Regions from separate parts of the Marinomonas sp. AWM4_232 genome, predicted to be linked through region 2. Evidence: predicted binding sites of a transcription regulator. Region 2 holds the regulator's gene; each other region holds the start of a gene.
The links. Region 2 encodes LexA, which represses DNA repair genes until DNA is damaged. Its sites were predicted from a motif close to TACTGTNTANNTANACAGTA; they were not measured.

Region 1: recN (DNA repair protein RecN) is a predicted target of LexA. The motif match lies at 6,768-6,787, and genes of this name have one in related genera.
Region 3: uvrA (excinuclease ABC subunit UvrA) is a predicted target of LexA. The motif match lies at 7,534-7,553, and genes of this name have one in related genera.
Region 4: ruvC (crossover junction endodeoxyribonuclease RuvC) is a predicted target of LexA. The motif match lies at 3,556-3,575, and genes of this name have one in related genera.

Annotation. Positions count from the first base shown of each region.
Region 1 covers NZ_JBSWTA010000001.1:2,184,740-2,193,923, reverse strand. The annotation lists gene ACXAC1_RS10430 (glyceraldehyde-3-phosphate dehydrogenase) at 1-829, opposite strand, end outside; gene ACXAC1_RS10425 (DUF3392 family protein) at 1,093-1,425, opposite strand; gene ACXAC1_RS10420 (uridine kinase) at 1,430-2,026, opposite strand; gene ACXAC1_RS10415 (uridine kinase family protein) at 2,134-2,730, shown strand; gene dnaJ (molecular chaperone DnaJ) at 2,774-3,904, opposite strand; gene dnaK (molecular chaperone DnaK) at 4,021-5,937, opposite strand; gene grpE (nucleotide exchange factor GrpE) at 6,041-6,607, opposite strand; gene recN (DNA repair protein RecN) at 6,813-8,489, shown strand; gene fur (ferric iron uptake transcriptional regulator) at 8,508-8,918, opposite strand; gene ACXAC1_RS10385 (outer membrane protein assembly factor BamE) at 8,989-9,184, shown strand, end outside.
Region 2 covers NZ_JBSWTA010000001.1:3,583,136-3,592,319, forward strand. The annotation lists gene ACXAC1_RS16965 (NAD(P)H-dependent glycerol-3-phosphate dehydrogenase) at 1-481, opposite strand, end outside; gene ACXAC1_RS16970 (protein adenylyltransferase SelO) at 501-1,916, opposite strand; gene ACXAC1_RS16975 (DEAD/DEAH box helicase) at 1,926-3,257, opposite strand; gene dinG (ATP-dependent DNA helicase DinG) at 3,346-5,469, opposite strand; gene lexA (transcriptional repressor LexA) at 5,540-6,166, shown strand; gene ACXAC1_RS16990 (hypothetical protein) at 6,249-6,515, opposite strand; gene ACXAC1_RS16995 (DUF6586 family protein) at 6,518-6,988, opposite strand; gene topA (type I DNA topoisomerase) at 6,985-9,184, opposite strand, start outside.
Region 3 covers NZ_JBSWTA010000001.1:1,741,235-1,750,418, forward strand. The annotation lists gene rplO (50S ribosomal protein L15) at 1-31, shown strand, start outside; gene secY (preprotein translocase subunit SecY) at 32-1,363, shown strand; gene rpmJ (50S ribosomal protein L36) at 1,383-1,496, shown strand; gene rpsM (30S ribosomal protein S13) at 1,617-1,973, shown strand; gene rpsK (30S ribosomal protein S11) at 2,042-2,434, shown strand; gene rpsD (30S ribosomal protein S4) at 2,449-3,069, shown strand; gene ACXAC1_RS08305 (DNA-directed RNA polymerase subunit alpha) at 3,106-4,110, shown strand; gene rplQ (50S ribosomal protein L17) at 4,153-4,536, shown strand; gene uvrA (excinuclease ABC subunit UvrA) at 4,664-7,483, opposite strand; gene ACXAC1_RS08320 (MFS transporter) at 7,638-8,993, shown strand; gene ssb (single-stranded DNA-binding protein) at 9,036-9,184, shown strand, end outside.
Region 4 covers NZ_JBSWTA010000011.1:188-5,663, forward strand. The annotation lists gene ACXAC1_RS20100 (MotA/TolQ/ExbB proton channel family protein) at 1-377, opposite strand, end outside; gene ruvB (Holliday junction branch migration DNA helicase RuvB) at 1,347-2,351, opposite strand; gene ruvA (Holliday junction branch migration protein RuvA) at 2,359-2,979, opposite strand; gene ruvC (crossover junction endodeoxyribonuclease RuvC) at 2,981-3,505, opposite strand; gene ACXAC1_RS20120 (ABC transporter permease) at 3,644-5,476, opposite strand, start outside.

The DNA of each region.
Region 1 (9,184 bases), 1.4 Mb from region 2:
ACTTCTCTTCAAGAACAGAAAGAATCGGAGTGATCGCATTCGTTGTACAAGAAGCCGCTGATAGGATTTGATCGTTTGATTCGATATCCGAATCGTTAACGCCAAACACAATGTTCTTCATTTGCTTACCAGGCGCTGTCAGTACAACACGATCAATACCTGGACGAGCTAGATGGATACTCAGTCCATCGTGATCACGCCAGCGACCAGTGTTGTCTACTAGCAAAGCATTGTTGATGCCGTAGGCAGTGTAATCCACTTCACTTGGATCAGATGAGTAAATAATCTTAACTGGCTGGCCGTTGATAATCAGTTGCTCATTCTCAGCATCCGCTTTAACAACACCTTCGTAAGTACCGTGAACTGAATCAAACTTAAGCAGACTAGCGCGTTTAGCTAAGTCATTATCACCTGCTTTTCGAACAACGATAGCAGCCAAATTCATACCTGGAGTGGTATGCCCAAGCGTACACATGCGACGTGCAAGCAAGCGACCAATACGACCGAAACCGTACAAAACAACCGGTGTTGTAGAACCCGCTTGAGCAAAGCTTGCTAGCGATGCGATGTCCGCATCAGTCAATGCTTCTTCAAGCTCAACAACGGCATTAGATGTTTTGTTTGCGATCAGTTTTTCCAACACTTGATACACACGAGCTAGGTCTACTGCTGGATATTGATCAAACAATGCTACCAATCCAGTAACAGAATCTGACATCAAAGTTTGTCCAGCAAGCTGAACTTTAACTGACTGCTCACGACCTAGCTTACCCAATAGTGGAATCATTGATTCAACTTTGGAAACCGTTTCTAACCAAGTGTTTGTCATTTATCTGCCCCCGAGAAATACAAACGTTTTGCGACAATTTGGGCGCAGTCTACCCATTCATTGAGGTAAAAACAAATTGTAACAAGGCAACAAAAAACCTTTAAAAACGGTACTTTAGAGCTTTTTTTTATGAAAACAACGTAAGAATAAGAAGTGCGTAAATAAATAACGACATTATGATGATTGCAGTAAAATTACGGCACTTTTTCTAATAAAGTTACGTAATTTCACTACAGAAAAAGAAGGAAAATTTCTTAATTTTTTTATAAATAACGTTTTCTCTCGGCGATAATCCCCAGCAAACAAAAACAAACCAGAATTAGAGTCGGCCGCCATACAGGATCCGTCATGCTTAACACTTGATAAATAAACGGCTGCCCCCAAAGCGTCAGCAGGCCATAACCAAAAGTACACATCAGAACAAAAGCTGCAATACGCGCTACAAACCACCAGCTCGCCACAGAGCGCTTTAACGTCCGGTTAAGCCAATCACCTAAGATCACCAAACTGGTGGCCATGAGAGCCAATGCGATATCAGAAAGATAAGGCTGAATTAGGCGAACAAACACCATATTAATGTCTTGTACAATATCCATATGGTTATTGGCTCCTACGCAGCAGAGCCTCGACATCTATGCGACCTGAAGCCGAAGCACGTCTTGGAACGCGGTCAATATAGCTCACTGATACATCAAAGGTAGTATTACGCAACTCAATCTCAGTGCCATCTGACAGCATCCAACGAGCACGCCCATAACCATCACGCACAAAGCCAATTGAAGGCGGACCGTATTTTCCTTCCAACAAATGACCAAGCTTAGCGCGTAGCTCTGCACTCTCAACAACACCAGACATCGTGGCTCGCTCAACATATTGGTAACGGTTATAAATAACTGTTAGCTCTTTGATACCTAAAATACCAGACGCACCGAGGCTATAGTTGGCAATGCCTTCTCGGTAGGAAGGGTAAGGCTCTAAACCAATTTTAGCCAAGTGCTCTTCGAACTTATCTTTCGATAAATCGTTAAACGGTATACCAAATAGTTCAGCCCCTGAAGAGTAGACCACTGGCTCTTCTATTGGCTCAGATGCCTCTGGCTCATCATTTGCCGAGGCAGGAGCAGATAGCAACAAGGTAAGTAAAATCAAAGAAAATGTGCGTAAGCATTTATTCCACATGAAAATCTCAATCTTCATTATGTTAACCAATAAGTCAGGAAGCGATTTTAACACTTCTCTGTTAAACTAGAGCCTAATTCTTCCACTCAGCAATGCAAATTCATTTTTCTATTTTGAGGTAGCCCATGGCACTCGTAATCGGCATCACCGGTATTTCAGGTAGCGGTAAAAGCCGCCTATGCTCACTGTTAGCAGAAGGCTTAGGAGATAAGTTGACCGTTATTTGTCAGGATAGTTTCTACAAAGGCTGCGGCAACATCGACCCGGACGTCTACAATTTCGATGATCTAAACTCGCTAGATTTAGAAAGCATCACCCTAGCCATCCATAACTGTAAAAATCAACAACAGCCAAATGAAATCCCAGTTTACGACCATTCGCAACACAAACGAGTCGGCTATCGTAATTTGGAGCCTTCCAAAGTGGTGCTGGTTGAAGGCCATATGATGTTCCAAGACCCTGGCATCCGCGACGCCGTGGACTACTTGCTCTATGTGGATACAGATATGGACATAGCCATTGTACGTCGCCTAAAGCGCGATATTGCGGAGCGTGGGCGTAATGTTAATGAGGTAACTAGCCGCTACATGCGACATGTACGCCAAGCCTCTCTTAAAACCATTGAGATTCGCAATAAAGCAGATTTCATCATCCCTAATAATAATAGCTTTACCAACGCCGCCAATCTGCTGCGTCAATATATTGAACATCTACTAAAATAACAAAGGAGCCAATTGGCTCCTTTGTTTTAAATAGCGATTTGCATCACTTTTTAATGTCTTCGAAGAATCGCTTCACGCCGTCAAACCAGCTTTTCTGTTTAGGTGAATGCTCTGAGTTCTCACCCATCGTTTCCGCAAGCTCTTCTAACAGTTCTTTTTGACGATCAGTTAAGTTCACTGGCGTTTCCACCACCACCTTACAAATCAGATCACCCACTGGGCCACCACGAACAGGCTTCACACCTTTGTTGCGTAAACGGAACAGTTTACCTGTCTGACATTCAGGCGTGACTTTTAGACGCACACGACCATCAAGTGTTGGCACATCGATTTCGCCACCCAACGCCGCCGTTGCAAAGCTAATTGGCACTTCACAATAAAGGTTCGCACCATCACGCTCAAAGATCGCATGAGGTTTCACCGAAACCTGAACAAATAGATCGCCTGAAGGGCCACCAAACGCTCCAGCTTCACCCTCGCCTGACAGACGAATACGGTCGCCAGTATCAACACCCGCTGGGATCTTAACATTAAGTGTCTTGTACTCTTGCTTACGGCCTTGACCATGACAAGAATTACATGGGTCAGAAATGATCTGACCTTGGCCATGACACTGAGGACACGTCTGCTGCACAGAGAAAAAGCCCTGCGACATACGGACTTGTCCAGCACCGTTACAAGTTGGACAAGTCGTTGGCTTAGTACCTGGCTTGGCACCAGAGCCTTCACACTTATCACACTCTACAGCCGTTGGAATGCGAATTTTCTCTTCACAACCCCAAACCGCCTGCTCAAGATCAAGCTCCAGGGTGTAGCGCAGATCTGATCCGCGACGAGTACGGCTTTGACCACCGCCACCGCCGCCACCGAAAATATCACCAAATACGTCGCCAAAGATGTCGCTGAAGCCGCCAGCGCCGCCGCCAAAGCCACCATGACCACCTTGACCACTCACGCCTTCATGGCCGAAACGATCATAGGCCGCACGTTTATCCTCTGAAGACAGAACTTCGTACGCCTCGGCAATCTCTTTGAATTTATCCAGCGCTTCTGGATTATCCGGGTTCTTATCCGGATGGTACTTGTTCGCTAATGAGCGGTAGGCCTTTTTAATGTCCTTTTTGTCCGCATCCTTGGCAACACCAAGTACTTCATAATAATCACGTTTACTCATTGCAGGTGTTCCTGAATATGTAGAGTGAGTTCAAATCCCTAGAGACAGCAAAACACGGTAGCGTCCCGTGTTTTGCATAAGTCCCGTTGGGACGACGACTTAACTAAGCGGTTGGCTTATTTTTTGTCGTCTTTAACTTCTTCAAACTCAGCATCAACTGCGTCGTCTTGTTTTTGACCAGAAGCTTGTTCACCTGCTTGAGCTTCAGCAGCATCTGCTTGCTCGTACAGTTTCTGCGCTAGAGAACCAGACGCTTGAGTCAACGCATTCGTTTTCTCTTCGATCTGATCTTTGTCGTTAGACTCTAGAGCCGCTTCTAGATCAGTGATCGCTTTCTCGATTGCTTCTTTTTCTTCTGCAGTCGCTTTATCGCCAGCATCAGTCAAAGTCTTACGAGTTGCATGGATCATGCCGTCCGCAGTGTTACGAGCTTGTACTAGCTCTTCGAACTTACGGTCTTCTTCAGCATTCGCTTCCGCGTCCTGAACCATTTGTTCTACTTCTTCATCGCTTAAGCCAGAAGAGGCTTTGATCACGATAGACTGCTCTTTACCAGTCGCTTTGTCTTTCGCAGAGACACTCAAGATACCGTTGGCATCAATGTCGAAGCTAACTTCGATCTGAGGCACACCGCGTGGCGCTGGTGGGATGTCAGCCAAGTCAAAACGGCCTAGAGACTTGTTCTGAGACGCTTGCTTACGCTCACCTTGTAGGGCGTGGATCGTTACAGCGTTCTGGTTGTCTTCCGCAGTCGAGAATACCTGTGACTTCTTAGTTGGGATAGTCGTGTTTTTCTCGATTAGAGCCGTCATCACACCACCCATAGTCTCGATACCTAGAGACAGCGGCGTAACGTCTAGTAGAAGAACGTCTTTCACATCACCTGCTAGTACCGCACCTTGGATCGATGCACCGATTGCAACCGCTTCGTCTGGGTTCACGTCTTTACGAGGTGCTTTACCGAAGAACTCAGTTACTTTCGACTGTACAAGTGGCATACGAGTCTGACCACCTACTAGAATAACTTCGTCGATGTCAGAAGCAGATAGATCTGCGTCTTTCAGCGCTTGACGACAAGGCTCTAGAGACTTAGTCACTAGATCTTCAACCAAAGACTCAAGCTTAGAACGAGTTAGCTTAACGTTAAGGTGTTTAGGACCTGTTGCATCTGCCGTGATGTAAGGTAGGTTAACTTCTGTTTGAGAAGAAGAAGATAGCTCAACCTTCGCTTTCTCACCGGCTTCTTTTAGACGTTGTAGCGCTAGTGGATCGTTGTGTAGATCGATACCCGTCTCTTTCTTGAACTCTGCAGCCAAGAATTCGATCACGCGCATATCGAAGTCTTCACCACCTAGGAACGTATCACCGTTCGTAGACAGTACTTCGAATTGTTTCTCGCCATCAACGTCAGCAATTTCGATGATAGAGATATCGAATGTACCACCACCAAGGTCGTATACTGCTACTGTTGAATCACCAGAAGCTTTATCTAGACCGTATGCTAGTGCAGCCGCTGTTGGCTCGTTGATAATACGTTTAACATCAAGACCAGCGATCTTACCTGCGTCTTTTGTCGCTTGACGCTGAGAGTCATTGAAGTAAGCAGGAACCGTGATAACCGCTTCCGTTACTTTTTCACCCAAGTAGTCTTCTGCTGTTTTCTTCATTTTCTTAAGAACTTCAGCAGAAATTTGTGGTGGCGCTTTCTTGTCGCCTTTTACTTCTACCCATGCATCGCCGTTGTCTGCAGAGATGATCTTGTACGGCACCATTGAGATGTCTTTTTGTACCACGTCATCTTGGAAGCGACGTCCGATCAAACGCTTAACAGCGAATAGAGTGTTTGTTGGGTTAGTAACCGCTTGACGCTTAGCTGACTGACCTACCAATGTCTCGCCATCTTCAGTAAATGCTACGATAGATGGGGTGGTGCGATCGCCTTCCGCGTTCTCGATAACGCGGGCCTTGTCTCCGTCTAGCACGGAAACACAAGAGTTAGTTGTACCTAAGTCAATACCAATGATTTTGCCCATGGTTGTATCTCCAGTAAAATTCTTTGTTCGTTTCGATAATTCTGTATTTGGGTACGGCAATTTTTATTTCAAGCACTCACTGTCAAAAAAATGACAGTTTTTTTTAGGCTGCGCTTGAAACCACCACCATTGCTGGGCGCAACAAGCGGCCATTAAGTGTGTAACCTTTCTGTACCACATCCATCACAGTGTTTGGCTCCATGTTTGGATTTGGCACCATGGTCATCGCTTGATGTAATTCAGGGTTGAATGGTTCGCCCTGTGGGTCAACCGCAACCACTTCAAAACGCGCTAGCGTTTCTACTAGGTCTTTGTAAGTTAGCTCCACACCTTCGCGCATAGGGTCATTTTCTGAACCTTCTACCGCAGAGGACAAAGCACGCTCTAGGTTGTCCGCAACCGTAATGACGGATTTAGCGAATTTTTCCAGCGCAAACTTATGCGCTTTTTCAACATCTTGCTCAGCACGACGACGAATATTTTGCGCTTCAGCTTGAGCACGAAGCGCCACTTCTTTGTATTGCGCTGCTTCTTCACGTGCTTTAACTAGTTCATCAGAAGCATCATCTACCATACCTTCTAGGACTTCTTCTGCGATGGCAGCATCGGCTTCGTTTAGCAATTCTTCTTGCTCGACTTCTTGCTGTGCTTTATTCGTTTGATCACTCATTTTCATCTCCAAATAACAGAAAGTAACCTGTCTGTGCGTGGTATATGGGGTCACCTTTTAACCTTTCAACACCTAATCCTTATTAAATGTATGCAAATAAAATCTTTTCTCAGCACTTGTCAAAAAACGTACAAGTACTGTATAAAGAACCATATAAAAGTACTGTATATTTAACCATGAAACTTTGCTTGATCGGGAGCATGCCATGTTAACCAGTATCGCCATTTCAAATTTTGCCATTGTAGAAACTCTGGATTTAGAGCTAAAACCTGGGATGACCGCCATTTCTGGCGAAACCGGTGCTGGCAAATCCATCATGGTGGATGCCCTTTCACTTTGTTTAGGGGGGCGCACCGATGCAGGCGTCGTGCGTCACGGGGAAAAAAAGGCAGATATCAGCGCCACCTTTGAAATCAGCGCTTATCCGGCAATACAACACTGGCTAGAAGAGCGAGACCTAGAGAATGGCAGCGATCCTCTATGCATATTGCGCCGAGTCATTAGCAAAGAAGGCCGTTCTAAGGCTTACATTAACGGCCGCCCATGTACATTAAGCGACTTAAAGGAAGCAGGCAGCTTTCTCGTCGACATTCATGGTCAACATGAACACCAATCTCTGTTAAAGCGCAGCGCACAACGTCAACAGCTTGATGAATATGGCCAGCTGACAGAGCTCTCTCGTCAAGTTCGTGACGAATACAACGCATGGCGTAAGCTGAAAGAAGAGTTGCATGCAAAACAAAATCGCTCAGCGGAACTTGAAGCCAAAATCCAATTACTGTCATACCAAGCGGAAGAGTTAGCGCAGCTGGACCTAAAGCCTCACGAGTTAGAGGAATTGGAAACAGAGCAGGCTTTTCTCTCCAACATTGCAGACGCTCAATATAAAGCTTACGCGGCGAGCGGCATCCTTAGAGATAACGATGAAGGCAATATATGCTCGCTACTACATCAAGCCATCCAACAGGCAAGCACCATTCACCCTGCCACCAAAGAGCTTGAAAACGCTTTAGAAATGATGAATCAAGCACTCATCCAAGCGGAAGAGGCTTCAAGCAGCTTGAATCATTACCAAGATACTCTGGAGCAAGACCCTGGTCGCCTGCAAGATGTCGAACAACGTTTAAGCGATATCTACGACACCGCCCGCAAACACAAAGTGTTGCCGGAAGGCTTAATTCCTTTGCGAGAAGACGTCGAAGCAGAACTAGACAGCTTATCTGGTGGGGAAGAAAGTTTAGAAGCCCTCAAGCTCAAAGAAGAAAAGGCTTATCAACAGCTCACAACCAGCGCCACTTTGTTAACAGAAAAGCGTATGCAAGCTAAAGAGGAGCTGGCACAACGAGTTGAAGAACAAATCCACGGCTTAGGTATGCCTTATGCTCACTTCCATATCCATTGCGATCCGCTGGATCAAATCAGCGCTAATGGCTATGAAGAAATCGAATACATGATTGCTTCTAACCCAGGGCAACCCGCACAACCTCTTCGCAAAGTGGCATCCGGCGGTGAGCTTTCCCGTATCAGCCTAGGCATCCAAGTCGTCACGGCACACACATCCGTCATTCCGACATTGGTATTCGATGAAGTCGATGTGGGCATCAGTGGCGGCACCGCTGAGGTGGTTGGGCGGATGCTTCGCGCTGTGGGCAATCGCGGGCAAGTGTTCTGTGTCACACACTTGGCACAGGTTGCAGCCCAAGGACATCAGCATTTCCGCGTCAGTAAGGAAGTATTGAATGAGGCAACGGTATCTAAGGTAGAACCGTTAGTGGAGACAAAACGAACCCAAGAGATTGCTCGCTTGCTAGGGGGAATAGAACTTACCGAGCAAACTCTGGCTCATGCTCAAGAGATGCTCGGCAATGTCCAACTTCAGTAGCTTGGCTACTGAAGTTTTTTAGCTCTTCTTTGGACGAACGTATATGATCAGGTTGTGATCTTCGATTTCGTAACCGTGTTGCTCGGCAATCTCATGCTGGCGCTGCTCAATCACATCGTCCACAAATTCAATTACCTTTCCAGTCTCAAGACAAATCATGTGATCATGATGCTCGCCTTTCGCAAGTTCAAATACCGCAGTACCGGCTTCGAAATGATGACGAGAAACAAGACCCGCCGTTTCGAATTGAGTCAGTACACGGTAAACCGTTGCTAGACCAACATCTTCGCCCTGGTCTAGTAAAGTACGGTACACGTCGTCCGCACTCATGTGATGATCACCAGCATTTTCTAAGATTTGTAGGATTTTCACACGCGGAAGTGTTACTTTCAGTCCAGCTTTTTTAAGTTCTTGATTTTCACTACTCATGAGTCATTCTCTATTTCGATCTCGTTAATAATTACTTTATCATTGACCTAACCAATACAGGATAAGACCAATGAAGAAAACGATTCTCCTACTTTCCACGCTGCTCACTCTTAGCGGTTGCAGCTTGCTGCCTTCACCCTACAAACCGTCTGTTGAACAAGGCAACGTCATTAAAACAGAACAAGTGCAACAACTCCAACTTGGCATGAGCGAATCACAAGTCCTATACGTAATGGGTACACCTATGGTAAGCAGCACGTTTAACT
Region 2 (9,184 bases):
TAAGTGCGTCATCATCACTGGCAATAACGGATCCAGTCAAATGGCCTGCTGCAATTTCTTTTGCTAAATTTGGACCGCTTAATACGCCAATGCGCTCTGTGACACCGTTTCGCTTCAGAATGTCACTCATGAGCTCGAAGCGATTAGGATTAAAGCCTTTAGTCGTGCTGATCAAAACCTGATTAGGTGTCAGCAACGGCTTAATTCTTTCTACGACCTGCTCAAATGATTTCGAAGGAATTGATACAAAGATCGTGTTACTGGTACGTATGGCTTCTTCCAAATTGCTGGTGGCAAGTAGCTCTTGATGTAACGGTGCATTAGGAAGATAACGGCTATTAAGCCCTGTTAAATTGATCTCTTCTACTTGCTCTTCGTTGCGCATCCATTGGCTTACTTGGTGGCCATTCTTTGCCATGATGTTAGCCAGCGCTGTACCGAAACTACCACCACCTAATACACAAACTGATTGCTTATCCATATAAATATTTAACCTTACATTAAGATGAGCAGCTTACTTCTAGGTCTTTTCCCCACTCAGGGCTACGCATGGCCAAAGAGTTACTCTCTGGGTGCTCCTCAAAAGGACTAGATAAGACCGCAAGCAGCTGACGAAATGGCAAATAATTCCCCTTTTCAGCAGCTGTTATGACTTCATGAGCCAGATAATTTCTTAAAACAAACTTTGGGTTAACGCACAGCATCATGTGCTGGGCATTAGCCACTTGTGATTTATTGCGCACGGACCAATAGTAGTCAAGCCATTGAGACATTGCTTCCCTATCGATCACCTCATCTAAGATTTTTTCTGGACTGTTAGGTGTTAGATGCGACAAAGATCTAAAAAACAATGAGTAATCGAGCTTTTCACGGCGCAGTAGAGCGAATAACTTTTCTAGTAAAGGTTCGAGACTTTCATCTACTTTGATACCAAGTTTTTGTGCCATCAAGGTATCGTAATGTTCTTGTAGGCAGGGCTCGTAATGCTTTAACACCTCAATCAGATCGTCACGAGTAAAATGGCCTGAGAAAGCGTGCATTAAGCAGTTTAGATTCCAAAGCCCTATACCGGGTTGACGATGAAAAGCATATCGACCGTCTTGATCGGAGTGATTACTAATCCAGCGTTCATTGAAATCTTCCATAAAACCAAACGGACCGTAATCGATAGTTTCACCTAAAATAGAGAAATTATCGGTATTCATTACCCCATGCTGGAAACCAACCGCTTGCCACTTGGCGATCATGCGAGCAGTCCTCTGAACCACTTCAATAAGCATGGCTTTTATTGGTTGTTCAGTGTTGAGGCAATGGGGGAAATGATTTTCTAGAGTAAAGTCGATGAGACGCTGTAGCTCTGTGGTCTTTTTATGAGCAAAAAAGTATTCGAAATGCCCGAAGCGGATGTGTGTTTGAGCCGTACGAATGAGCATAGCGCCGATTTCGGGATGCTCACGATAGACGGCTTGTTGGCTATCATACAAAGCTAATGCTCTGGATGTCGGAATGCCAAGAGCCGCCATGGCTTCACTGGCCAAGTATTCGCGGATAGATGACCGAAGTACGGCTCTACCGTCTCCTTGCCTGCTGAATGGCGTTTGCCCAGAACCTTTTACGTGAAGATCATGGTAGGAACCATCCTGAGCGATGACTTCACCCAGTAAAACACCTCGTCCATCTCCTAGCTGTGGTGTAAAACCACCAAATTGATGGCCAGCATACACCATACTAAGGCTATCGGATAAAGTGGTTTCGCCAGATAAGATCGAAAGCGTCTGCGCATCAGTCACATCAATTGCTAAATGTTGAGCATGAAGTTTGTTTATCTCAACCAACCGTTGCTCTTGCAACGGTTGTACATAGGTATGAGCACTAAATTCATTGCCTAATTGAGCAAAACGATGCTGCAAACGCATAAACTATTTCTAGTCCTGATCTCGAACGTATTCGCAACGAATAGACGTACCGATGGTCGCTTCAATTTCAGGGATCATGAAAGAGTCATCTTCTGTTGCAAAGCTAACAGATTTACCTTGTTCGCCACCACGACCAGTACGGCCGATACGGTGCACATAATCTTCAGGGTCATCAGGTAATGCATAGTTAACGACTAGCTCGATGTTATCGACGTGAATACCACGACCAGCCACATCTGTCGCAACCAATACCTGAATGCTTCCGTCTTTGAATTTAGCAAGGGTTTTAACGCGTTTATCTTGTGAAACCTCACCTGATAGCATGGCACAGTTGATGTTAGCCTTCTTCAATTTCTCGTGGAGATCACGGGTCTCATCACGGCGGTTCGCAAAAATAATGGTGCGTTGACTACCATTCTCTTCGATTAGCTTTTTCAAGATTGGCCATTTTTGATTATTAGAAACCGTGTAAATGACTTGATCGATGTTTTTATTCGTTGTTTCTTTAGGAACAACAGACACTTCTTTTGGGTGGAATGTCCACTGACGAGCCAATGCCTGAATATCTTTCGGGAACGTTGCACTAAACAGCATCGTTTGACGGCGCTCTTTATGAGGCGTCATACGAATAATGCTTTTCACGTCTGGGATAAAGCCCATTGACAGCATACGGTCGGCTTCGTCTAGCACCACACATTCTACTTTGTTCAACATGACTTTCTTGCTACGTGCAAAGTCAAGTAAACGCCCTGGTGTAGCAACGATTAAATCAACAAACTCTGTCTCAAGTTGCTGACGCTGTTTGTCATAATTCATGCCTCCAACCAATGACACAACATTTAGATTGGTGTACTTGGTTAGCTTCTCTGCCTCGTCAGCGATTTGCAAAGCAAGCTCACGAGTTGGAGCAATGATTAGACCACGTGGGAAGTTGTTGGCACGTTCACCTTCAACTGGGTAATCTAAGAAGTCACTGATCATCGCGATTAAGAACGCGGCTGTCTTACCGGTACCTGTTTGAGCTTGACCAATCAGATCATAACCTTGAAGTGTGGCAGGTAATGTCGCAGCTTGAATCTCACTGCAGTATTCAAACCCCATGGTTTGAATGGCTTTCATTACACGATCCGGAAGGTTCATATCATGAAAACGTACTTTGCCTTCAACTTCAGCAACCTTAAAGTCTTTAATTGACCAAAGTTCTCCATTAGACGTTTTTTCAGCAGTTGGAGTACTAGTTCCCGTAGCGTTAGCACTGCTTTTGTTGTGTTTACGACGGGGTCTACGTTGGCGCTTTGGTCCCTTTGATGCAGGGCGCGCTGCTTCTTGCTGTTTTTCCATGTGAGAGTCTTTAATCTCTTTTGAATGAATGTAATTACTCAGGCGTGAAGTGTACCTAAATGGTAGCCCTTTATCACCTTTAGTTTGGTTAAATCTGTTTGTAAGGCGGCAAGCTGTTGATTAATTGTCTACCGTAGCGCTTCGTATGTAAGCGCTTATCCAGAATATGAATTTCGCCACTGTCGGTTTCACTTCTCAGTAAACGGCCGGTTGCTTGAACAAGTCGTAACGAGGCATCCGGAATCGTAATTTCCATAAACGGATTGCCTCCGCGTCGCTGAATCCATTCTGCTAATGTGGCTTCAACCGGATCATCTGGAACCGCAAATGGGATTTTGGCGATGTACACTCTTGTCAGATATTTACCAGGCAAATCGACACCTTCCGCAAAACTTGCCAAGCCAAATAGCAAACTGCCTTTATCGCCATCTATGGCATCTTTGTGGCTTTCCAAAATAATGCGCTTCGATTGCTCTCCCTGAATCAGTAGGATGTCTTTGAGGTTATCTTTTAGGCCAGCAGCCACTTCTTCCATTTGGCGTCGTGAGGAAAACAACACCAACGAGCCAAGCGATGTATCGACGTTGTCGTTCAAGTATGTGATGAGCTCTTTTGTATGTGCTTCTGCATGATTGGGCTCAGACGTCATATTCGGAACAACTAACGTGCCCTTGTTCTGGAAATCAAAGGGACTGACGACTCTTAGGTATTCACTTTCTCTTGGTACGCCGGAGCGCATGTTAAAGCGATGAAATTCGTTTAACGCAGTCAGTGTGGCTGATGTCACCACAGCACCAAAACACTTATCCCACAGTTGCATTCTCAGCGTATGAGCAGCCAAGATCGGTGATCCGCCTAGCTCTATGTCCTGTTCAAGCCCTTGCCCAACCACCAATAACCAGCGAGCGTTTGGGGGATAGTTTTGATCGTCCAGCGCAGCGTAAAGCTTCCATAGTTCCACACAAGCTTCTAAGCGACCAAGGATGACACCAAGGATCGGTAGCCAGTTCTCTGCGGTTTCTTCGGTTAATCCCATCCCTTCGTTTTGCTTCACCTTTTTACATTCGTCCTGAATGTTCTCTATCTGGTTAAACAGCTTTTGATAGGAAGTAGATAAGCTGTAAGCAAGCTGCCTTAACTCATCAGGAATCACACCAAACTCAAAGCGATGCTGTCGCGAGTCTTCATCTAAACCTAAATTCTGAATAAATGGAGCGAGCCCTTGCTGTGCATATTGAATAAAATTGATCGTGCTTTGTATCTGCTGTGGCAATTTTAGAAGGATTTGCCCCGTTAAACTGACCTCATCGGTCAGCTCTTGACGTAGGTTGATTAAGTTCTTGTCTAGCTGCTTAAGCCAACTAATGCTTTGCTGTAGACGGACCTCATGACGGAAATGACCGATTGCCTTGTCTGGTAGGTGATGCCCTTCATCAAACACATAAATAGTTTCTTTGGGATCGGATAAGATCGCACCGCCACCTAATGATAAGTCTGCTAATACCAAGTCGTGGTTAGCCACGATAACATCGGCCGTCTCTAACTCAGCTCTGGCTTTAAAAAATGGGCAAGCTGAAAAATTCGCACAATTGCGGTTCGTGCACTGCTGATGATCGGTGGTTAAACGTCGCCAATCCTGCTCACGAATAATGCCTTCCCAATTATCTTTATCGCCATCCCACTTGCCATCACGAAGTGAGTCGTCCATTTCCTGATACAAAACGGTATTTACATCATCAGGTGTTAAGTGTTGCTCAAACAGGCCTGCAAACATATCTTCTGTGGCTTGATCTTCCGCACTTAGAAAGCTCTCTAAATTATTTAAGCAAAGATAGCGACCACGACCTTTGGCCAAGGTATAGCGAAACGTGTAATCGGTGTATTCCAGCAGGCTTGGCAGCTCTTTATGGAGAATCTGCTCCTGCAGCGCAACAGTGGCTGTTGATATGATTAATTTAAGCCCTTTGGCTTTCGCAATGGGGATGGCAGATAAACAGTAAGAAAGTGTTTTGCCAGTACCTGTTCCAGCCTCAACCACGGCAACATGCTTCTCACCAAGCCTTTCGCCTTCTGAACCTTGTCGTATATTACCAAGCGTTCGTGCAATCGTAGCAATCATATGACGCTGACCAACACGTGCTTTATGGCCTTTGGCTTCAAGGTAAGCGCGATAGGCCGTTTGAATATTTTCTTTTATCGAGTCTGAAAGCATGGAATATAGTTGAGCAATTGATTGATAGCTGTATATAATAACAGTAACTGTATAAACAAACAGATGCCGTATGATTAAATTAACAAAAAGACAGTCTGACGTACTAGAAACAATTCGCGAATTTATTAACGAAACAGGCTTCCCACCTACTCGTGCTGAAATTGCGGCGCGTTTAGGCTTTCGCTCCCCAAACGCAGCAGAAGAACATTTAAAAGCGCTTAGCAAAAAAGGCGCAATCGAAATGCTTTCTGGCGCTTCTCGTGGCATTCGCCTTGTAGAGCAAGAAGCACCCGTAAGTGCGAACGATGAAGCTGGCACTTTACCAATTGTTGGACGAGTCGCAGCAGGCTATCCAATTTTGGCACAAGAGAACATCGATGCCAGAATCCCTATCGCCGCAGAAATGTTCTCACCAAAAGCTGACTACTTACTGTCTGTTAACGGCATGAGTATGAAAGACGCAGGCATTCTAGATGGTGACCTGATAGCTGTCCATAAAACTCACACGGTGCGCAATGGTCAGATCGTGGTGGCCCGCATCGGTGATGAAGTAACCGTGAAGCGATTTGAGCAAAAAGGTCGTGAAGTACGCTTAATCCCGGAAAACGAAGAATTTAATGACATTATCGTAGATCTGGAAAGCGAAGACTTTGCCATTGAAGGGCTCTCGGTGGGCGTAATCCGACGAGGCCATTAATCAATTCCTATAATCAATTCCTGAAAAGCCTCTAGTGATAGAGGCTTTTTTATGGCATTGACCATGATTCGAAACGGTTTATTTAATGCAAAATCCGCGGCATAAACTCTTCATCGTGCACATCGCCTTCAGACGAATCCATGCCACCGAAATCTTCTGAATAAACGAAGTCGATGCCCGCATGGAACATGCACTTGGCAAGCTCAAAATAACGATCTTTCAGGAAGTCTTTCGTATCATCGGAAATCGTGAGTGTTGCAATAGGAGTTTTATCGTCATCCTCCCCTGCTGGGCGTAAGACAATCTCACCATTTTCCAATTCGACAATTTCTAAGTAGGTATCTTTCATCACTAATATTCGGCCGCGTCTTCGCGATAGCGTAAGACTAACTCTGTTAAAGAGCTCAAAATGTATTTCGTAGATGTACCAGCGTCAGAGCCGCGGCCAATCAATTCCACTCCTGCTCCATAGGACTGATTAGCCACTTGGCAATCTAAGGCGGCTTGGAAGGCAACATGCAATTGGCTCAACCAAGATTGACCATTGTTTTTCAATAGTGCCAACTCATTCAGCACAGGAACACTGATGCCTTTCGCATTCGCGGCTTGAAGCAACGAGTCTAAATCGAGAGCAGCAGGTAGGCTGTAAGAGGTTTTCACCTCTTGCAGCAGTCCATTCAGCCCGCATCTTAACTGGAACAATGCAGATGACTCAAGGCTTTGAGTCATCCAATCGTTATCCATTTCTGTTGCTTGCTGAAGCAGTCTTCTAGCAGCGTCTAGGCGCTGGTTGGTTACGCTTGCTAAGCTTGAACCGCTCATTTCTTCTTACCATGTTCGATTTTCCATTTACCACCTTCATAGAAAGCCTTCCAGCCAGTAGGCTTTCCTTCTACTTCAGTCATAATGTATTGCTCTTTAGTTTTACGACTAAAGCGAATAACGGTCGGGTTACCCTCTTCGTCTTGCAAAGGGGCTTTATCGAAGTAGTGGTATTTAGGATCAATTTGTTCCATGTACGGCTTCAACTCTTTTACCAATGGCGGTCGAGTCTCACGCTTACGCGGGAATTGACTCGCAGCTAAGAATAAGCCGGTCGCACCATCACGCAAAACATAGTGATCTTCTACCTTTTGACATGGCAAATCAGGCATTGGTACTGGGTCCATTTTTGGTGGAGCCACTTCGCCATTTTTCAAAAGCTTACGAGTGTTTTTACATTCTTCATTGGTACAACCGAAGTACTTACCAAAACGACCAGTCTTAAGCTGCATTTCAGAACCACATTTGTCACACTCAATAACTGGTCCGTCATAGCCTTTCAACTTGAAGGTACCTTGCTCTACTTCGTAACCTGTACATGATGGATTGTTACCACACACATGAAGCTTACGATGCTCATCAACCAAGTAGCTGTCCATTGCTGAGCCACAGATATCACAACGACGCTTGTTGATCAGTGCTTTAGATTCGCCTTCTTCATCATCTACTGCAACTGCTTCATCGCCACTGACCAAGTTTATGGTTGCTTTACAGCGCTCTTTTGGTGGCAGTGCGTAACCAGAACATGACAAGAAAACCCCCGTACTAGCGGTACGGATTTGCATTGGGCGACCACATGTCGGACACGGAATATCGGTCGGCGTAGGTTCGTTTGGAGCCATACCACCTTCTTCTGCTTCCGCTTGATTGAGTGTTTGACTAAAATCTTGGTAGAAGTCGTTTAAAACTTGAATCCAATCTTTTTCGCCTTCCGCGATGTCATCCAACTTCTCTTCCATTTGTGCAGTGAAGCTGTAGTTCATTAGATCGTCAAAGCTTGCCACCAATCGATCGGTCACAATGTCGCCCATTTTCTCAGCATAAAAACGACGATTCTCAACTCGAACGTAACCACGATCTTGTATCGTAGAGATGATCGAAGCATAAGTGGAAGGACGACCAATGCCGCGCTTTTCTAGCTCTTTTACAAGGCTCGCTTCACTAAAACGAGCCGGTGGCTTCGTGAAGTGTTGCGCCGGATCTAAGCTTAGCAGCGTTAATTGATCGCCTTTTTGTACATCAGGCAGAATCGTATCTTCTGCTTTCTTGCCTACAGGTGTTAACACTCGCGTGTAACCATCAAAGCGAAGGATGCGGCCTTTAGCACGCAATTCGTATTCACCCGCCATCACAGTGATCGTTGTCGACGTGTATTCTGCAGGCGTCATTTGACAGGCAATAAACTGATTACGGATCAAATCGTAAAGACGATGAGCATCTTTATCCATGCCCTGAAGCATGTCTTGAGTAACCGTTACGCTTGATGGTCGAATCGCTTCGTGGGCCTCTTGAGCACCTTCTTTGCTTGAATAGCGCAGCGCTTCTTTTGGTAAGTAAGCATCACCGTAACTCGATTGAATAAACTCGCGAACAGATTCTACCGCTTCTTGGCTTAAGTTGGTCGAGTCAGTACGCATGTAAGTAATGTAACCCGCTTCGTACAAACGTTGAGCGAGCATCATCGTCTTTTTAACACCAAAGCTCAGGCGAGTGCTGGCAGCTTGTTGTAGTGTTGACGTGATAAATGGTGCTGAAGGTTTAGACTTGGTCGGTTTGTCTTCACGATTAGCGACATTAAACGGCAGCTTTTCAATTCGCTGAACATGCTCGTCAGATTGCTCTTTAGATGTAGGGCGGTACTCTTTTCCTTGGTACTTAGCGGTTTCAAAGGTAATGTTTGAATCATCTTTTGTCGCTAAGTTAGCATCCAATTCCCAGAATTCTTCTGGAATGAAAGCTCGAATTTCTTTTTCACGCTCTACAATTAGTCTCACAGCTACAGACTGCACACGACCAGCAGATAAACCGCGGGCAACTTTTGCCCATAGCAGGGGTGACACCATGAAACCAACTACACGGTCAAGAAAACGACGTGCCTGTTGAGCGTTAACACGGTTTATGTCCAAGTCAGATGGCGTATCGAAAGCGGATTTGATGGCGTTTTTAGTGATCTCATTGAACACAACTCGCTTGTAG
Region 3 (9,184 bases), 1.8 Mb from region 2:
TGAAGCAGCTGGCGGAAAAGTTGAGGAATAGATGACAAAGCGTGGCTCACTACCAGCAGGTATGCAAAGCGGACTTGGCGAGCTTTGGGCTCGCATCCGTTTTGTTTTCTTAGCAATTATTGTATATCGAATTGGTGCACACATTCCGGTTCCAGGTATTAACCCGGATCGTTTGTCTGCATTGTTCGACCAGAACGAAGGCACAATCCTGAGTCTCTTTAATGTGTTCTCAGGCGGCGCATTGGAACGAATGAGTATTTTTGCTCTTGGTATCCTGCCCTATATTTCTGCTTCGATCATTATGCAGTTATTGACTGTAGTGAGTCCACAGCTAGAGCAGCTTAAGAAGGAAGGTGAGGCAGGTCGTCGTAAGATAACCCAGTACACTCGATATGGTACGGTTCTTCTTGCTCTTGTTCAGTCTGCTTCTATGGCAGTCGGTCTAGCAAGCCAAGGTATTTCGTTCAGTTCAGGCCTAGAGTTTTACGCTGTTGCAGTGGTGACTCTTGTAGCTGGTACGGTTTTCTTGATGTGGCTAGGTGAGCAAGTAACAGAGAAGGGTATTGGTAATGGTATTTCGATCCTTATCTTTGCTGGTATCGTAGCGGGTCTTCCTTCAGCTCTAGGTCGTTCTTTTGAATCAGCCCGTCAAGGTGATATCAATATCCTTGCACTGCTTTTGATTGGTGTGTTGGCTGTTGCAACGGTTGCGTTTGTTGTTTTCATCGAACGTGGTCAACGTCGTATCACAGTCAACTATGCTAAGCGTCAGCAGGGCAAAAAGGTGTTTGCCGCACAAAAGAGTCATTTGCCACTAAAAGTAAATATGGCCGGTGTCATTCCGCCTATCTTTGCTTCTAGTATTCTTCTATTCCCCGCATCGATTGGACAATGGTTCGGTCAAGGTGAGGGTATGGAATGGTTGCAAAATATATCTTTGGCTCTAGCTCCTGGGCAACCGCTATATGTGCTGTTGTTTGCGATAGCAATTGTTTTCTTTTGCTTCTTTTATACAGCGCTGGTGTTCAACCCTAAAGATGTGGCAGATAACTTGAAAAAGTCCGGTGCGTTTTTGCCGGGCATTCGTCCAGGCGACCATACAGCTCGATATATCGACGGTGTTATGACTCGTTTGACGCTATTCGGTGCATTGTATATCACGCTAGTGTCATTGATGCCTCAGTTCTTTGTTGTAGCATGGAATGTCCCTTTCTACTTCGGCGGTACTTCGATGTTAATCGTAGTGGTCGTTGTGATGGACTTCATGTCTCAAGTACAAAGTCACTTAATGAGTCATCAATACGAATCATTAATGAAAAAGTCTAATCTGACTGGATATGGTCCAAATGGCCTAATGCGTTAAGCATAGGTTGGAGTTGAACATGAAAGTACGTGCATCTGTAAAGAAAATCTGTCGTAACTGTAAGATCGTTCGTCGTAACGGTTCAGTTCGAGTGATCTGCTCTGAGCCTCGTCACAAACAGCGTCAAGGTTAATAGCTCGATTATTCGATGATGGGAGGGTGGTTGATTTTTGTCCGCTATGCTGGCATAATCGTCCGCCCTCATGAAAGCAAAGTGATGAAGAGATTCATCCATAACAACGGAGTAAAGTGAATGGCCCGTATAGCCGGTGTCAATATTCCTGACAATAAACATGCGGTCATTTCTCTAACTTACATCTTCGGGATCGGTCGCACACGTTCACAAGAAATCTGCCAAGCTGCAGGTATCGCAGAAACTGATAAAATCGGTTCTCTAAGTGATGAAGTGCTAGACCGTCTACGTGGCGAAGTTGCTAAGTTTACTGTAGAGGGTGACCTCCGCCGTGAAGTCAGCATGTCTATCAAACGTCTGATGGACTTAGGCTGTAACCGTGGCATCCGTCACCGCCGCAGCTTACCTGTTCGTGGTCAACGTACCAAAACGAACGCTCGTACGCGAAAAGGCCCTCGTAAGCCAATTCGTAAGTAATTCAACGCGTTTCGCTCTAGTGCATTAAGTCTGCTAGAGCTGAGCATTAGATTTAGGAAAAGTGCAATATGGCTAAGCCAGCAACGCGCAATACCAAGAAAAAAGTCAAAAAGACGGTCGTCGACGGTGTTGCTCATGTACACGCGTCTTTTAACAACACGATCGTGACTATCACCGATCGCCAAGGCAACGCTTTGTCTTGGGCGACTGCAGGTGGTTCTGGTTTCCGCGGTTCTCGTAAAAGTACCCCATTTGCGGCACAGGTTGCTGCAGAACGTGCCGGAGCTGCTGCTCAAGAGTTCGGCCTAAAGAACGTTGACGTAATGATCAAGGGCCCTGGTCCTGGTCGTGAATCCGCAGTTCGTGCATTGAATGCATTGGGTCTGCGCATCAATAACATCACAGACGTGACGCCAATTCCGCACAATGGTTGCCGTCCGCCTAAGAAACGTCGCGTTTAAGAGGAGACAGACACATGGCTCGTTATTTAGGTCCTACTTGTAAATTGTCTCGTCGTGAAGGCACAGACTTACAACTTAAAAGTGGCTCACGCGCTTTAGAATCAAAATGTAAAGCAGAAACAGTTCCTGGTGTGCACGGTGCACGTCGTGGTCGTCTTTCTGATTACGGTCTACAGCTTCGTGAAAAGCAAAAAGTTCGTCGTATTTACGGCATTCTTGAAAAACAATTCCGCAACTACTACAAAGACGCGGCTCGTATCAAAGGTGCAACAGGTGAAAACCTTCTGCAACTTCTTGAGTCTCGTCTAGACAACGTAGTTTACCGTGCTGGCTTCGGTTCAACACGTGCGGAAGCTCGTCAGCTAGTAGGCCACAAGGCTATCCTAGTTAACGGCGAAGCGGTTAACATTGCATCTTACCAAGTTAAAGCTGGTGATGTTGTGTCTATCCGTGAAAAAGCTAAGAAGCAGTTGCGTGTACAAAACGCACTAGAGCTATCTAAAAATCGTGCGCCGATCCACTGGATCGAAGTTGATTCAACTAAATTGGAAGCAACTTACAAAGCTGCTCCTGAGCGTGCCGATTTATCAGCTGAAATTAATGAGAACCTAATCGTCGAGCTTTACTCTAAGTAATAGCTAGATGGTTAGGATTAAGAAATAGGTGGATCTATGCAGCGTTCAGTGAGCGAATTGTTAACCCCACGCAACATCGAAGTTCAAGAATTAGGTCAATCACGTGCCAAAGTGACACTACAACCACTAGAGCGTGGTTTTGGTCATACTTTGGGTAACGCGTTGCGCCGTATTCTTTTGTCTTCTATGCCTGGTTGTGCAATCGTTGAGGTAGAAATCGACGGTGTATTGCATGAATACAGTGCGATTGAAGGGGTAAAAGAAGACGTTATTGAAATTCTTCTTAACCTAAAAGGAGTTGCGATCGCTCTACACGGGCAAGATGAAGCAACTCTAACACTAAGTAAGAAAGGTCCTGGTGTTGTAACAGCTGGAGATATCCAACTTGTTGCCGACTCAGAGATCGCTAACCCAGATCATGTGATTTGTCACCTTGATGACACTGCTGAGCTTAACATGCAGATCAAGGTTGCACGTGGTCGTGGTTATGAGCCTGCTGACGCTCGTGTTGCTAGTGACGATGAGACTCGTCCTATTGGTCGCTTGCAGCTGGATGCCTCTTTCAGTCCTGTTCGTCGTGTTGCTTACAGCGTCGAGAATGCTCGTGTAGAGCAGCGTACCGACTTAGACAAACTTGTCATTGACATTGAGTCTAATGGTACGATCGATGCTGAAGAAGCGATTCGCCGTGCAGCGACAATTCTACAACAGCAAATCGCAGTATTTGTCGCTCTTGAGAGTGAAAGCGAAGCGGTTGTAGAAGAAGAAGAGGATGAGATTGATCCGATTTTGCTACGCCCGGTTGATGATCTTGAGCTAACCGTTCGCAGTGCTAACTGTCTAAAAGCAGAAAACATCTACTACATCGGTGATTTGATTCAGCGTACAGAGGTTGAGCTACTTAAAACGCCTAACCTTGGTAAGAAATCATTAACTGAAATTAAAGATGTTTTAGCACAGCGCGGTCTGTCTTTGGGAATGCGTCTAGAAAACTGGCCACCAGCTAGTTTGAAAGACGACAGCAAAGTTCTAGCTCGCTAGATCATTGTTCCCTGACCACCGTAGTTTGGTAAGGAATGTAAAATGCGTCATCGTAAGAGTGGACGTCACTTAAACCGTACTAGCTCACATCGTAAAGCGATGTTCAAAAACATGGCTGCTTCTTTATTCGAGCACGAAGTTATTAAGACTACGTTGCCGAAAGCCAAAGAACTTCGTCGCGTTGCTGAGCCTTTGATCACATTGGCGAAAGAAGATTCCGTTGCGAATCGTCGCCTAGCCTTTGCTCGTACTCGTAGCAAAGATGCAGTAGGTAAATTGTTCTCTGAACTTGGTCCTCGTTACCAAGGTCGTCCTGGTGGTTACGTTCGCATTCTAAAATGCGGCTTCCGCGCAGGTGACAATGCACCTATGGCTTACGTTGAACTGGTTGATCGTCCAGTTGCGGAAGCTGCAGACGCTGAGTAATACAGCATTTGCTTAAAAAAAGCCGAGCCAAAAGCTCGGCTTTTTTATGTCTGAATGTTATTCATACCCAACAGGGTTTGAATAAAAAAGGAGCTATACGCTCCTTTTTTATCATCAAATTTCTCATTTAAAGCATTGGCTTTAAGAACCTAGCTGTGTGTGAAGTCATGTGTTCTGCAACAGCTTCAGGTGTTCCTTCGGCAATAATATAGCCTCCACCACTACCGCCTTCTGGCCCTAAATCTACAATCCAATCAGCCGTTTTAATCACGTCTAAGTTATGCTCAATTACCACAATCGTATTGCCGTGGTCGCGTAAGCGATGCAGAACTGATAAAAGAAGTTCAATGTCTGCAAAGTGAAGTCCTGTTGTCGGTTCATCTAAGATATAAAGCGTTTTACCAGTATCGCGTTTAGAAAGTTCTTTGGCGAGTTTCACCCGCTGTGCTTCACCACCAGAAAGGGTTGTTGCTGCTTGCCCTAAACGTATATAGCCAAGGCCAACATCGATCAGTGTTTGTAGTTTTCGTGCAATGGATGGAACTGGGTCAAAAAATTCACGTGCTTCTTCGATCGTCATTTCTAAACATTCGTGAATGTTTTTGCCTTTATAAGTGATTTCCAAGGTCTCTCGGTTGTAACGTTGTCCTTTACATACATCACATGGAACATACACGTCGGGTAGGAAGTGCATTTCTACTTTGATTACACCATCACCCTGACAAGCTTCACAACGCCCACCCTTAACGTTAAAAGAGAAGCGCCCAGGTTTGTAGCCACGGGAGCGAGCTTCTTGAGTGGCGGAGAAAAGCTCGCGCATTGGTGTAAAAATGCCAGTGTAGGTCGCAGGGTTTGAACGAGGTGTTCGACCGATTGGGCTTTGGTCAATATCGACGCATTTATCAAAATGATCTAATCCCTCGATTTTCTCGTGTGGTGCTGCGCTTAATGTGGTCGCGCCATTCAACGCTGTTGCAGCTAAGGGGAACAGTGTTCCATTGATCAAAGTCGATTTACCAGAGCCCGATACACCTGTTACACAGGTCATGACGCCAACTGGAATGCTCAAGGTGACATCGTTAAGGTTGTTGCCTTTCGCCCCATGTAGAGTCAGCTGTTTGCCTTGTGTTGCTTGATGACGTAACGCTGGCACCTCGATCTTACGTTTACCTGTTAGGTATTGGCCTGTAATAGAGGCTTCACAGTCCATGATGTCTTGCGGTGTCCCCGAGGCAATTACTTGACCGCCGTGTACACCTGCACCCGGGCCAATATCAATTAGGTGATCTGCTACGCGTATGGCGTCTTCATCGTGCTCGACTACGATGACGGTATTTCCCAAGTCTCTTAAGCGAGTTAACGTGCTTATTAAGCGTTCGTTATCGCGCTGATGTAGTCCAATGGAGGGTTCATCAAGGATGTACATTACCCCAACAAGTCCAGCACCGATTTGACTGGCTAAGCGGATTCGCTGTGCTTCCCCGCCTGAAAGTGAGTCAGCCTTACGATCTAGAGTAAGGTAATCCAGTCCAACATTCACAAGGAAGCTTAGTCGATCGCGAATTTCCTTTAGAATCTTGGCTGCGATTTCACCTTTAGCGCCCGTTAGCTGCAGCTGTTCGAAGTATTCTAGGCATTCAGCAATTGGCTTTTTGACGATGTCGGGCAGAGTCTCATTGGCAATAAACACATTACGAGCCGCTTTGTTTAAGCGTGTGCCATGGCAGCTTGGGCATGGCTTGGTGCTAATGTATTGTGATAGATCGTCACGGACACTGTCAGATTCAGTTTCGTGATAACGTCGGCTTAAGTTAGGTAATACCCCTTCGAATACATGTGAGCGTGTCATCTTGTCGCCACGTTCATTGATGTAGACAAAGTCGATCTTATCTTTTCCTGAGCCATTTAAGATTTTGTCTTGATAAGCTTTAGGGATGTCTTTGAATTTCGTATCAATATCAAAGCCATAGAAGTTAGCCAGCGCATTAAGTTGCTGGAAATAGAAAATGCTGCGGCGCCCCCAACCTCGGATAGCACCTTCACCCAGCGTTAAATTCTCATCTTGGATAACTCGGTCCGCATCAAATGCCTGCTGTGTGCCAAGTCCGTCACAAGTCTGACAGGCGCCATTAGGGTTGTTGAATGAAAAGAGCCTAGGTTCAAGTTCCGTAATCGCGTACCCACAAACTGGGCAGGCAAATTTACTTGAGAAAACCAGTTCATCCTTTTCATCATCCATATTGATGACTTTTGCGATGCCATCTGAGAGAGATAAACAGGTTTCAAAAGACTCTGCTAAACGAAGCTGTAAATCAGAGCGCACTTTAAGGCGATCAATGACGACTTCTATGGTGTGCTTTTTGTTCTTCTCCAGAGCTGGAGCATCGTCCAAGTCTACAACAATGCCATCGATACGTGCTCTGACAAAACCTTTAGAGAGTAATTCGCTGATGGTATGAAGGTGTTCACCTTTACGATCTTTGATGATCGGCGCGAGCATCATCATTTTGCTTTCTTCTGGCAGCGATAAAACCTTGTCGACCATCTGGCTGATGGTTTGCGCTTCCAGCGGTTCCCCGTGATCTGGACAGCGTGGTTGGCCAGCGCGAGCATAGAGTAAGCGCAGATAATCGTACACTTCAGTAATGGTGCCCACTGTTGAGCGCGGGTTATGTGATGTGGACTTTTGCTCAATCGAAATCGCAGGGGATAAGCCCTCAATGTGGTCGATGTCTGGCTTTTCCATCATGGACAAGAATTGACGAGCATAAGTTGAAAGTGATTCAACGTAGCGACGTTGCCCTTCCGCATACAAAGTATCGAATGCCAGCGATGATTTACCGGACCCTGATAGGCCGGTGATGACCACTAGTTTGTCGCGAGGAATGTCCAAATCGATGTTTTTAAGATTGTGGGTCCGTGCGCCGCGAAGGGTTATAGTGTCCATGAGTCTCCAAAATGTAATGCAACCAAGGAAAAAGTCATTCAAACAAGAATAACTGTCTATTTTTACAGTAGTTAAAATAGAGCTTCAACGGTATTTTTAGTAAAATCTGCGATCTTTCAATAATCGTCTCTCAATTACGCAAGCAGTCGCACTTATGGATGTTATCGAACGCCGCTCAGTTTTAGCCTTAGCAATGGTTTATTTATTCCGTATGCTTGGGCTGTTTCTAATTATGCCTGTTATCAGTGTCGCTGCGGATGGCTTAGATGGAGCGGATGCTGCATTGATCGGCGCTGCAATTGGGATTTATGGTTTTACACAAGCTTCACTGCAAATCCCAATGGGGATGTTGTCCGATAAGCTAGGACGTAAGCGGGTCATACTATTTGGATTGTTGCTGTTTGCACTAGGTAGCATCATTTGTGCTCACGCTGACAGCATTGCCACTTTGATTATCGGTCGAGCGGTACAAGGCGCTGGCGCGATTGCCAGTACATTAATGGCGTTGCTGAGCGATGTGACCAAAGAGCAAAATCGTACTAAAGCCATGGCGATGGTCGGGATTAGTATCGGTGCATCGTTTATGTTGTCCTTAATACTAGGTCCAGTTCTGTTTCAATGGGTTGGCTTAGCAGGGCTGTTCTATCTATCTTTTGCCTTCTCTATTGTGGGGATGGGATTAATCGTATGGGCTGTCCCTAATGTGACGGAACATACGTTTAAGCGTGATACGACCCCAAGTTTGGTAGCATTAAAAGATGTATTGCGTAATGGGCGCCTGCGCTTTTTAAACATCAGTGTGTTTCTACTACATGGCAGTTTAACAGCCCTGTTCGTTGCGATTCCAAGCCTATTGATTCATCGCTATGAGCTGACCCTAGGGCAACACAGTATTTTATATTTGCTGGTCATGGGCGCAGCCTTTGTGCTTATGTTACCGTTGGTCATTGCTGCGGAAGCAAAAGGCTTAATGAAGCATGTGTTAACCATTGTGATCACTATAATTGGTCTAGCGACGGTGGCGATGGAGTGGGCATCTAACGTATGGCTGTTTGGCGTTACTGTATGCTTGTTCTTTGTCGCATTTAACACGCTCGAAGCTACATTGCCTTCTGTTGTTAGTAAATTGGCACCAGTAGGATACCGCGGTACCGCTATGGGGGTCTTTTCAACTCATCAGTTTTTGGGCGCCTTTGTTGGTGGAGCTGGTGGTGGTTGGTTACTACAAAATACCTCGATGACTATGCTGTTTAGTATTATTGGCGGTATTTGGTTACTTTGGGCAGTGGTCAGCGCGTGGCAGCCAGCCCCAAAGCAAGTAACCAGTATGGCTTTTAGTGTTGTTGCACACACCGAAGACGATGTGCAGCAATTAACCGAAGAAATCATGGCAATCCAAGGAGTGGAAGACATGCAAATATTTATGGATGAGCAGACCGCTTATTTGAAAGTAGACAAAAAGCAGCTTGATAAAGCTGCGTTGCAGCGCATTGTGCCGCATGTAAAGTAATCTAGTATCAATCAGTACTGAAAATATTATTGGAGTAGCGTCATGGCACGTGGAGTAAATAAAGTAATCTTGATTGGCAACGCTGGCAGCGATGCAGAAGTGCGTTTCATGCCATCAGGTGCAGCCGTTGCAAATGTTAACTTGGCAACGACAGAAAGCTGGCGCGATCGCCAAACAGGTCAAATGCAAGA
Region 4 (5,476 bases), on a different contig from region 2:
GACTCAAGCTTTTCAACTTCACGCGATAAAGCAACACGCATTGAACGGTGTGTGCCTTCCATAACAATACTTGCACTTTGTGGTGAATTTTTCTTATGACGTGCAAACTCTTTAAAACCTGCAACGAATAATGCTTCAACACCTGATGCGCCACCAGGACGCGCTGATACTTCGTTGTATAATTTACTTAGGTCAATACCCGACCAAAACTTCTGCTCAAAGCGCTTTGCGCCATTAAGTGCATCAGAAATCGCTTTTTTACGCTGAAAGATAATTGCCCATGACATTACCGACATACCGACTAATGCCAACATTACTAGCTGGACAAGTACACTGGCTTCTAGAATAAGATCTAAAAAGTTAAGCCCTGATCCCACGTTAAACTCCTAAAATAGATTTCTATGTAATTTGTTATATTTTTTACACTTGTATTTATTGACCACAAAGGCGGCCAAAAGTTACATCTAGTGTATCTAGTCAGCTATGAACTGACAACGCTCTTGCTGTGAATTAGCGGCAAATAACGGTAAAAAGCAATTTGCTTAGTTATTTTTTAGCCACATTAGGTTTTATCAATACAATTATGCATATTTTCACCTTAATAATAAGTCACTACAGTGACACTAAAAAGCAACCAAAACAGCCAAAAACTCGACGTTTATTCATAAATAACGCATAAACACCCAAAAGCACTTTTACGAATCTACTACAGAATACTTAAACTAATCCTGAATAAAGTTCTTAAAATTTATAAAAACCTTCCCATTCATAAACTTAAAATTAATATATTCACAATGTGAACAAAAAGAAAACAATTAAAAAATATACTCACATTAGTTTTTTTTATCTGAAAATAAAATTTTTCTAGTTTGAAGAAAAATCCATCATTGCGTATTATTTACCTATACCGAGCTAGCAACCTCATGAAAGTTTCTTTCATTAAGCTCCGTTTTTAGCAATATGAAATTTCGTATTGCACTAGGTTTACTTAAATCTGGATAAAACCTTTTTTAAGTAGACCGTAGTTCCCTGGATTACTTCCTTCAACTTGTTGTTTGCCCGCATCCTTATGCGGGCTTTTTTTTGCCTACACAAACGTCAATGAGAATACCTATCGATAACTTAACAGCATGTGAATTACAGATGTTAAAATAAGACAACAACCCAGTGGTAAGCGGTAAGCGGTAAGCGGTAAGCGGTAAGCGGTAAGCGGTAAGCGGTAAGCGGTAAGCGGTAAAAATCTACTTACCCGTTGGATACAAGCAATTTATCTCGATAAAAAGCAGCCCTTTCGAGCTGCTTGATACTTATAGCTTAAAGCTTGTAACTAACCGCGGGGTTTTTAGTTATTTTTCTGGCGTTAGCCCAAAGTGTAAATAAGCGATGTCTGAAACAAGTCGTCCGCGTGGGGTGCGTTGTATAAAGCCTTGTTGAATTAAAAACGGCTCTATCACATCTTCAATGGTTTCTTTTTCTTCACCAATTGCAGCCGCTAGGTTATCAAGGCCAACGGGGCCGCCCATAAATTTTTCGATAATAGCTAACAGGTATTTTCTATCCATGTAGTCAAAACCGCTTTTATCAACATCAATCATATCGAGGGCTTGCTCTGCAACTGTGGCATTCACTTTACCGTCTGATTTCACTTGGGTGTAATCACGAACGCGGCGTAATAAACGGTTTGCTATGCGCGGTGTACCGCGTGAACGCTTGGCGATTTCTGTAGCACCTTCATCGCACATGGTTAAGTCTAAAAAGCTTGCTGAACGGGCAACAATTTTTGATAAGTCTTCAACCGAATAAAATTCTAATCGCTGTACGATGCCAAAACGGTCTCTAAGTGGTGAGGTGAGTGAGCCAGCACGCGTTGTTGCGCCAATTAAAGTAAATGGCGGTAAATCAAGCTTTATTGAACGTGCTGCAGGGCCTTCACCTATCATGATATCCAGCTGATAATCTTCCATTGCTGGATACAAAATCTCTTCGACTTGCGGGCTCAAACGGTGAATTTCGTCAATAAACAGTACGTCACCTTCTTCAAGGTTCGTTAAAAGTGCGGCTAAATCCCCTGCTTTTTCAAGCACTGGCCCCGACGTTGTTTTAATATTAACCTTAAGCTCGTTGGCAACAATGTTTGCAAGTGTGGTTTTACCAAGACCCGGTGGACCAAATATTAATAAGTGATCCAGCGCTTCGCCACGATGGCGAGCTGCCTCAATAAAAATTTCCATTTGTTGCTTAACATGCGGCTGGCCTGTGTAATCGGTTAACAGTTTTGGTCGTATGGCACGATCAACACTGTCTTCGTTACTTTGTTCACTCGCATCTATTAAGCGATCTGCTTCAATCATGGTTTACTCACAACATTGATTTTAGAGCTTCTTTAATTAGAACCTCGGTCGTCATATCTGGTTTGTTCACTGTTTTAACCGCTTTTTGTGCTTGCGGTAGCTTATAGCCTAATGCCACAAGTGCTGATACAGCATCATCAGCAGCATTATTTGCCACTAGGGTATCATCACTTGATGGCTCAATGACGGCATTATCGCTAAATGGTGTAAATAAGTCATTACCCCAATTTTTAAGCCTGTCTTTCATTTCGAGCACTAAACGCTCAGCCGTTTTTTTACCAACGCCCGGTAGTTTAACCAGTGTGGTCGCATCTTCATTATTAACACAACTTACAAATTGCTGCGCCGACATACCCGATAAAATAGCTAGACCAAGCTTTGGCCCTACACCATTGGCTTTTAAAAGCTCTCTAAATAAAGCGCGTTCGGTTTTGTTGTTAAAGCCAAATAATAGCTGGGCATCTTCACGTACCACAAAATGGGTATAAATAATCGCTTGCTCACCCACTGCTGGTAAATCATAAAAGCAAGTCATGGGCATTTGTACTTCGTAGCCTACACCACTTACTTCGATAAGAATTTCTGGTGGCTGCTTTTCTACTAGTAAGCCATTTAATCGACCAATCATATTACTTCCTTAATCGTCCTCTTACGGTTTTGCTCGCACTGCCCGCAAGTTTTATTAAATTTTGTTCTGAGTGTGCATGACAAATAGCAATTGCTAAAGCATCTGCGGCATCGGCTTGAGGGGTACCTGGCAGCTTTAAAATGTTTTTAACCATATGCTGTACTTGAGACTTATCGGCTCCGCCATTACCTACAACGGCCTGCTTAATTTGCCGAGCTGAATATTCATAAACTGGCAGCTCTGCCATTGAAGCACCAACGATAGCAGCGCCACGTGCTTGACCGAGTTTAAGCGCTGAGTCTGGGTTGTGTGCCATAAACACTTTTTCGATAGCAAAACTGTCTGGGGAGAATTGCTCTACCAATTGACTGATCCCTTGGTAAATCATTTTTAAGCGTATCGGAAAATCGTGATCGGCCAATTTAATGCAGCCACTGCCTAAATAAGTGAACTTAGCACCTTGGTGGGCAATCACGCCGTACCCTGTTAATCGTGAACCAGGATCAATCCCTAAAATAATCGCCAACTAACTGACTCGTCTATTATCATTATTATCTGCGGTTAATAATGCCAGAGCACTGTATAAATTACCAGTAGCCAATTGCAATTCATAAAAAATGCCCGCAATTGCGAGCATTTTATAGTCAACCTTTAATTAAGACATTTACGCGAGCGAGCGTAATAAGCCTTGGGTATTTTTTCGCATTGTTCGCGCTATCATCAAATAACCCAAACATGCCACAAATAAGCCCCCGACTGCTGGGCCAATAACCCAAATATGAGGGTGGAACTTACCTGCTAAATCGAACATCTGTCTTTGCACTATTAACAGAGCGATGTCACTGACAATGGCAGCGACTAAACCTGCAGTTACGCCTAATAATAAAAACTCATATAAGGTGGCATTTTTAATTAAGCGCCCTTTCGCACCTAAAGTTCGCAAAATAACAATCTCTTGCATTCGCTCACCCAAACTTGCTTGTACTTGTGAAATAAGTACTAAAGCGCCACAGGCAACCACAATCGCTAGTACAAAGCCAATCGCTAACGATACTTGTTCTATGGTTGAGCGAATTTGTTTAATGAAGCTTTCAACATCTATCACGTTAACCGTTGGGTATTGACGCATTAGCTCATTAAACTCACGTTTTTTCTCTGCTTTTACATTCACTGATGAAATATAAGTAGCCGGGAAACTAGCTAGCACATCTGGGCTTAAAATAATAAAGAAGTTAGGTTTAAGCGTGGTCCAATTAACCTTACGTACACTGGTAATTTTTGCGTCAAACGACTGCGCGCCAATTAAGAAAGTAAGCGTATCGCCTATTTTTACATCAAGGCGCTCAAGCATCGACTCTTCGACCGATGCCTCGGCTACTGAGTCTTCACTAAACCATGTACCGTCGATAAGCTCGTTTTGATTAGGTAAGTCTTTACGCCAAGTTAGGTTTAACTCACGGCCAATACCAGAGCGGGCTTCTTCGTCTTTCTTTTCGTTGTCTTCTTGTGATACTTCGCGGGCAACCAACTCACCATTTACGGCATTTACACGGCCACGAACAACCGGATAGAAATCAGACGTTGGCATATCATTTTGCGCTAAGAAGCTAGTAATAGGCTCTAACTCTTGCTCAGTAATGTTCACTAAAAATGAATTAGGGGCATTTTCAGGAAGCTGAGACTGCCAATCCGAAATCATGTCGTTCTTAAGTACAATTAAAAACAGTAATAACTTGATTGCCAAAGCAAAGCTAATTAATTGTACCGCATTCACATTGGCACGCTTTTGAATTGACGCAATCGCCAATGACCAACTGTTGCCCGGACTCAAGCCAAGTTTGCGGCCACCACCAAAAATAACCTTTGATAAAGCAAATAACACCGCAATTAAAAATGCCGTCGAAAGGAACAAAATTGCACTAATTTTGATGTTGTTACTAAATAACCACATCAGTAAAAACACAGTAAGCGCCGACATAGTAAGGTGCACTTTACTTACCAATAAACGGTCGCCTAAGTTACGGCGAAGCACACGGAGCGGCGGAATATCAAATAAATCGAGTAGCGGTTTAATTGAAAACATAACCGCACAAATCACACCCGTGCTAATCGCAATGATCCAAGGTTTTGCCGATGCACTCGGCAATGCTGAGCCCATGGTTTGTGCCAAATAATCAGTGGCAATCGCTTGTAAACCATAACCAATCAGTAAACCCACAATCACCGACATTGAACACACAAGGCTCAAATGTAATAAATAGATTTTACGGATCATCGCGCGGCTACCGCCAAGCGTTTTCATCATAGCAACTGGGTCGTACTGACGTTCACAATACCGTTTTGCCGATACCGCAATAGCAACAGCAGCTAAAATAATGCCTAGCAAACCAGCTAGCAATAAATAACTCTCGGCACGATTTAAACTATTAGAAATAGGTGACTGGCGGTCTTTAACACCATACCAACGTTGGTTTTCTTTCATCTGTGGTTTTAACCA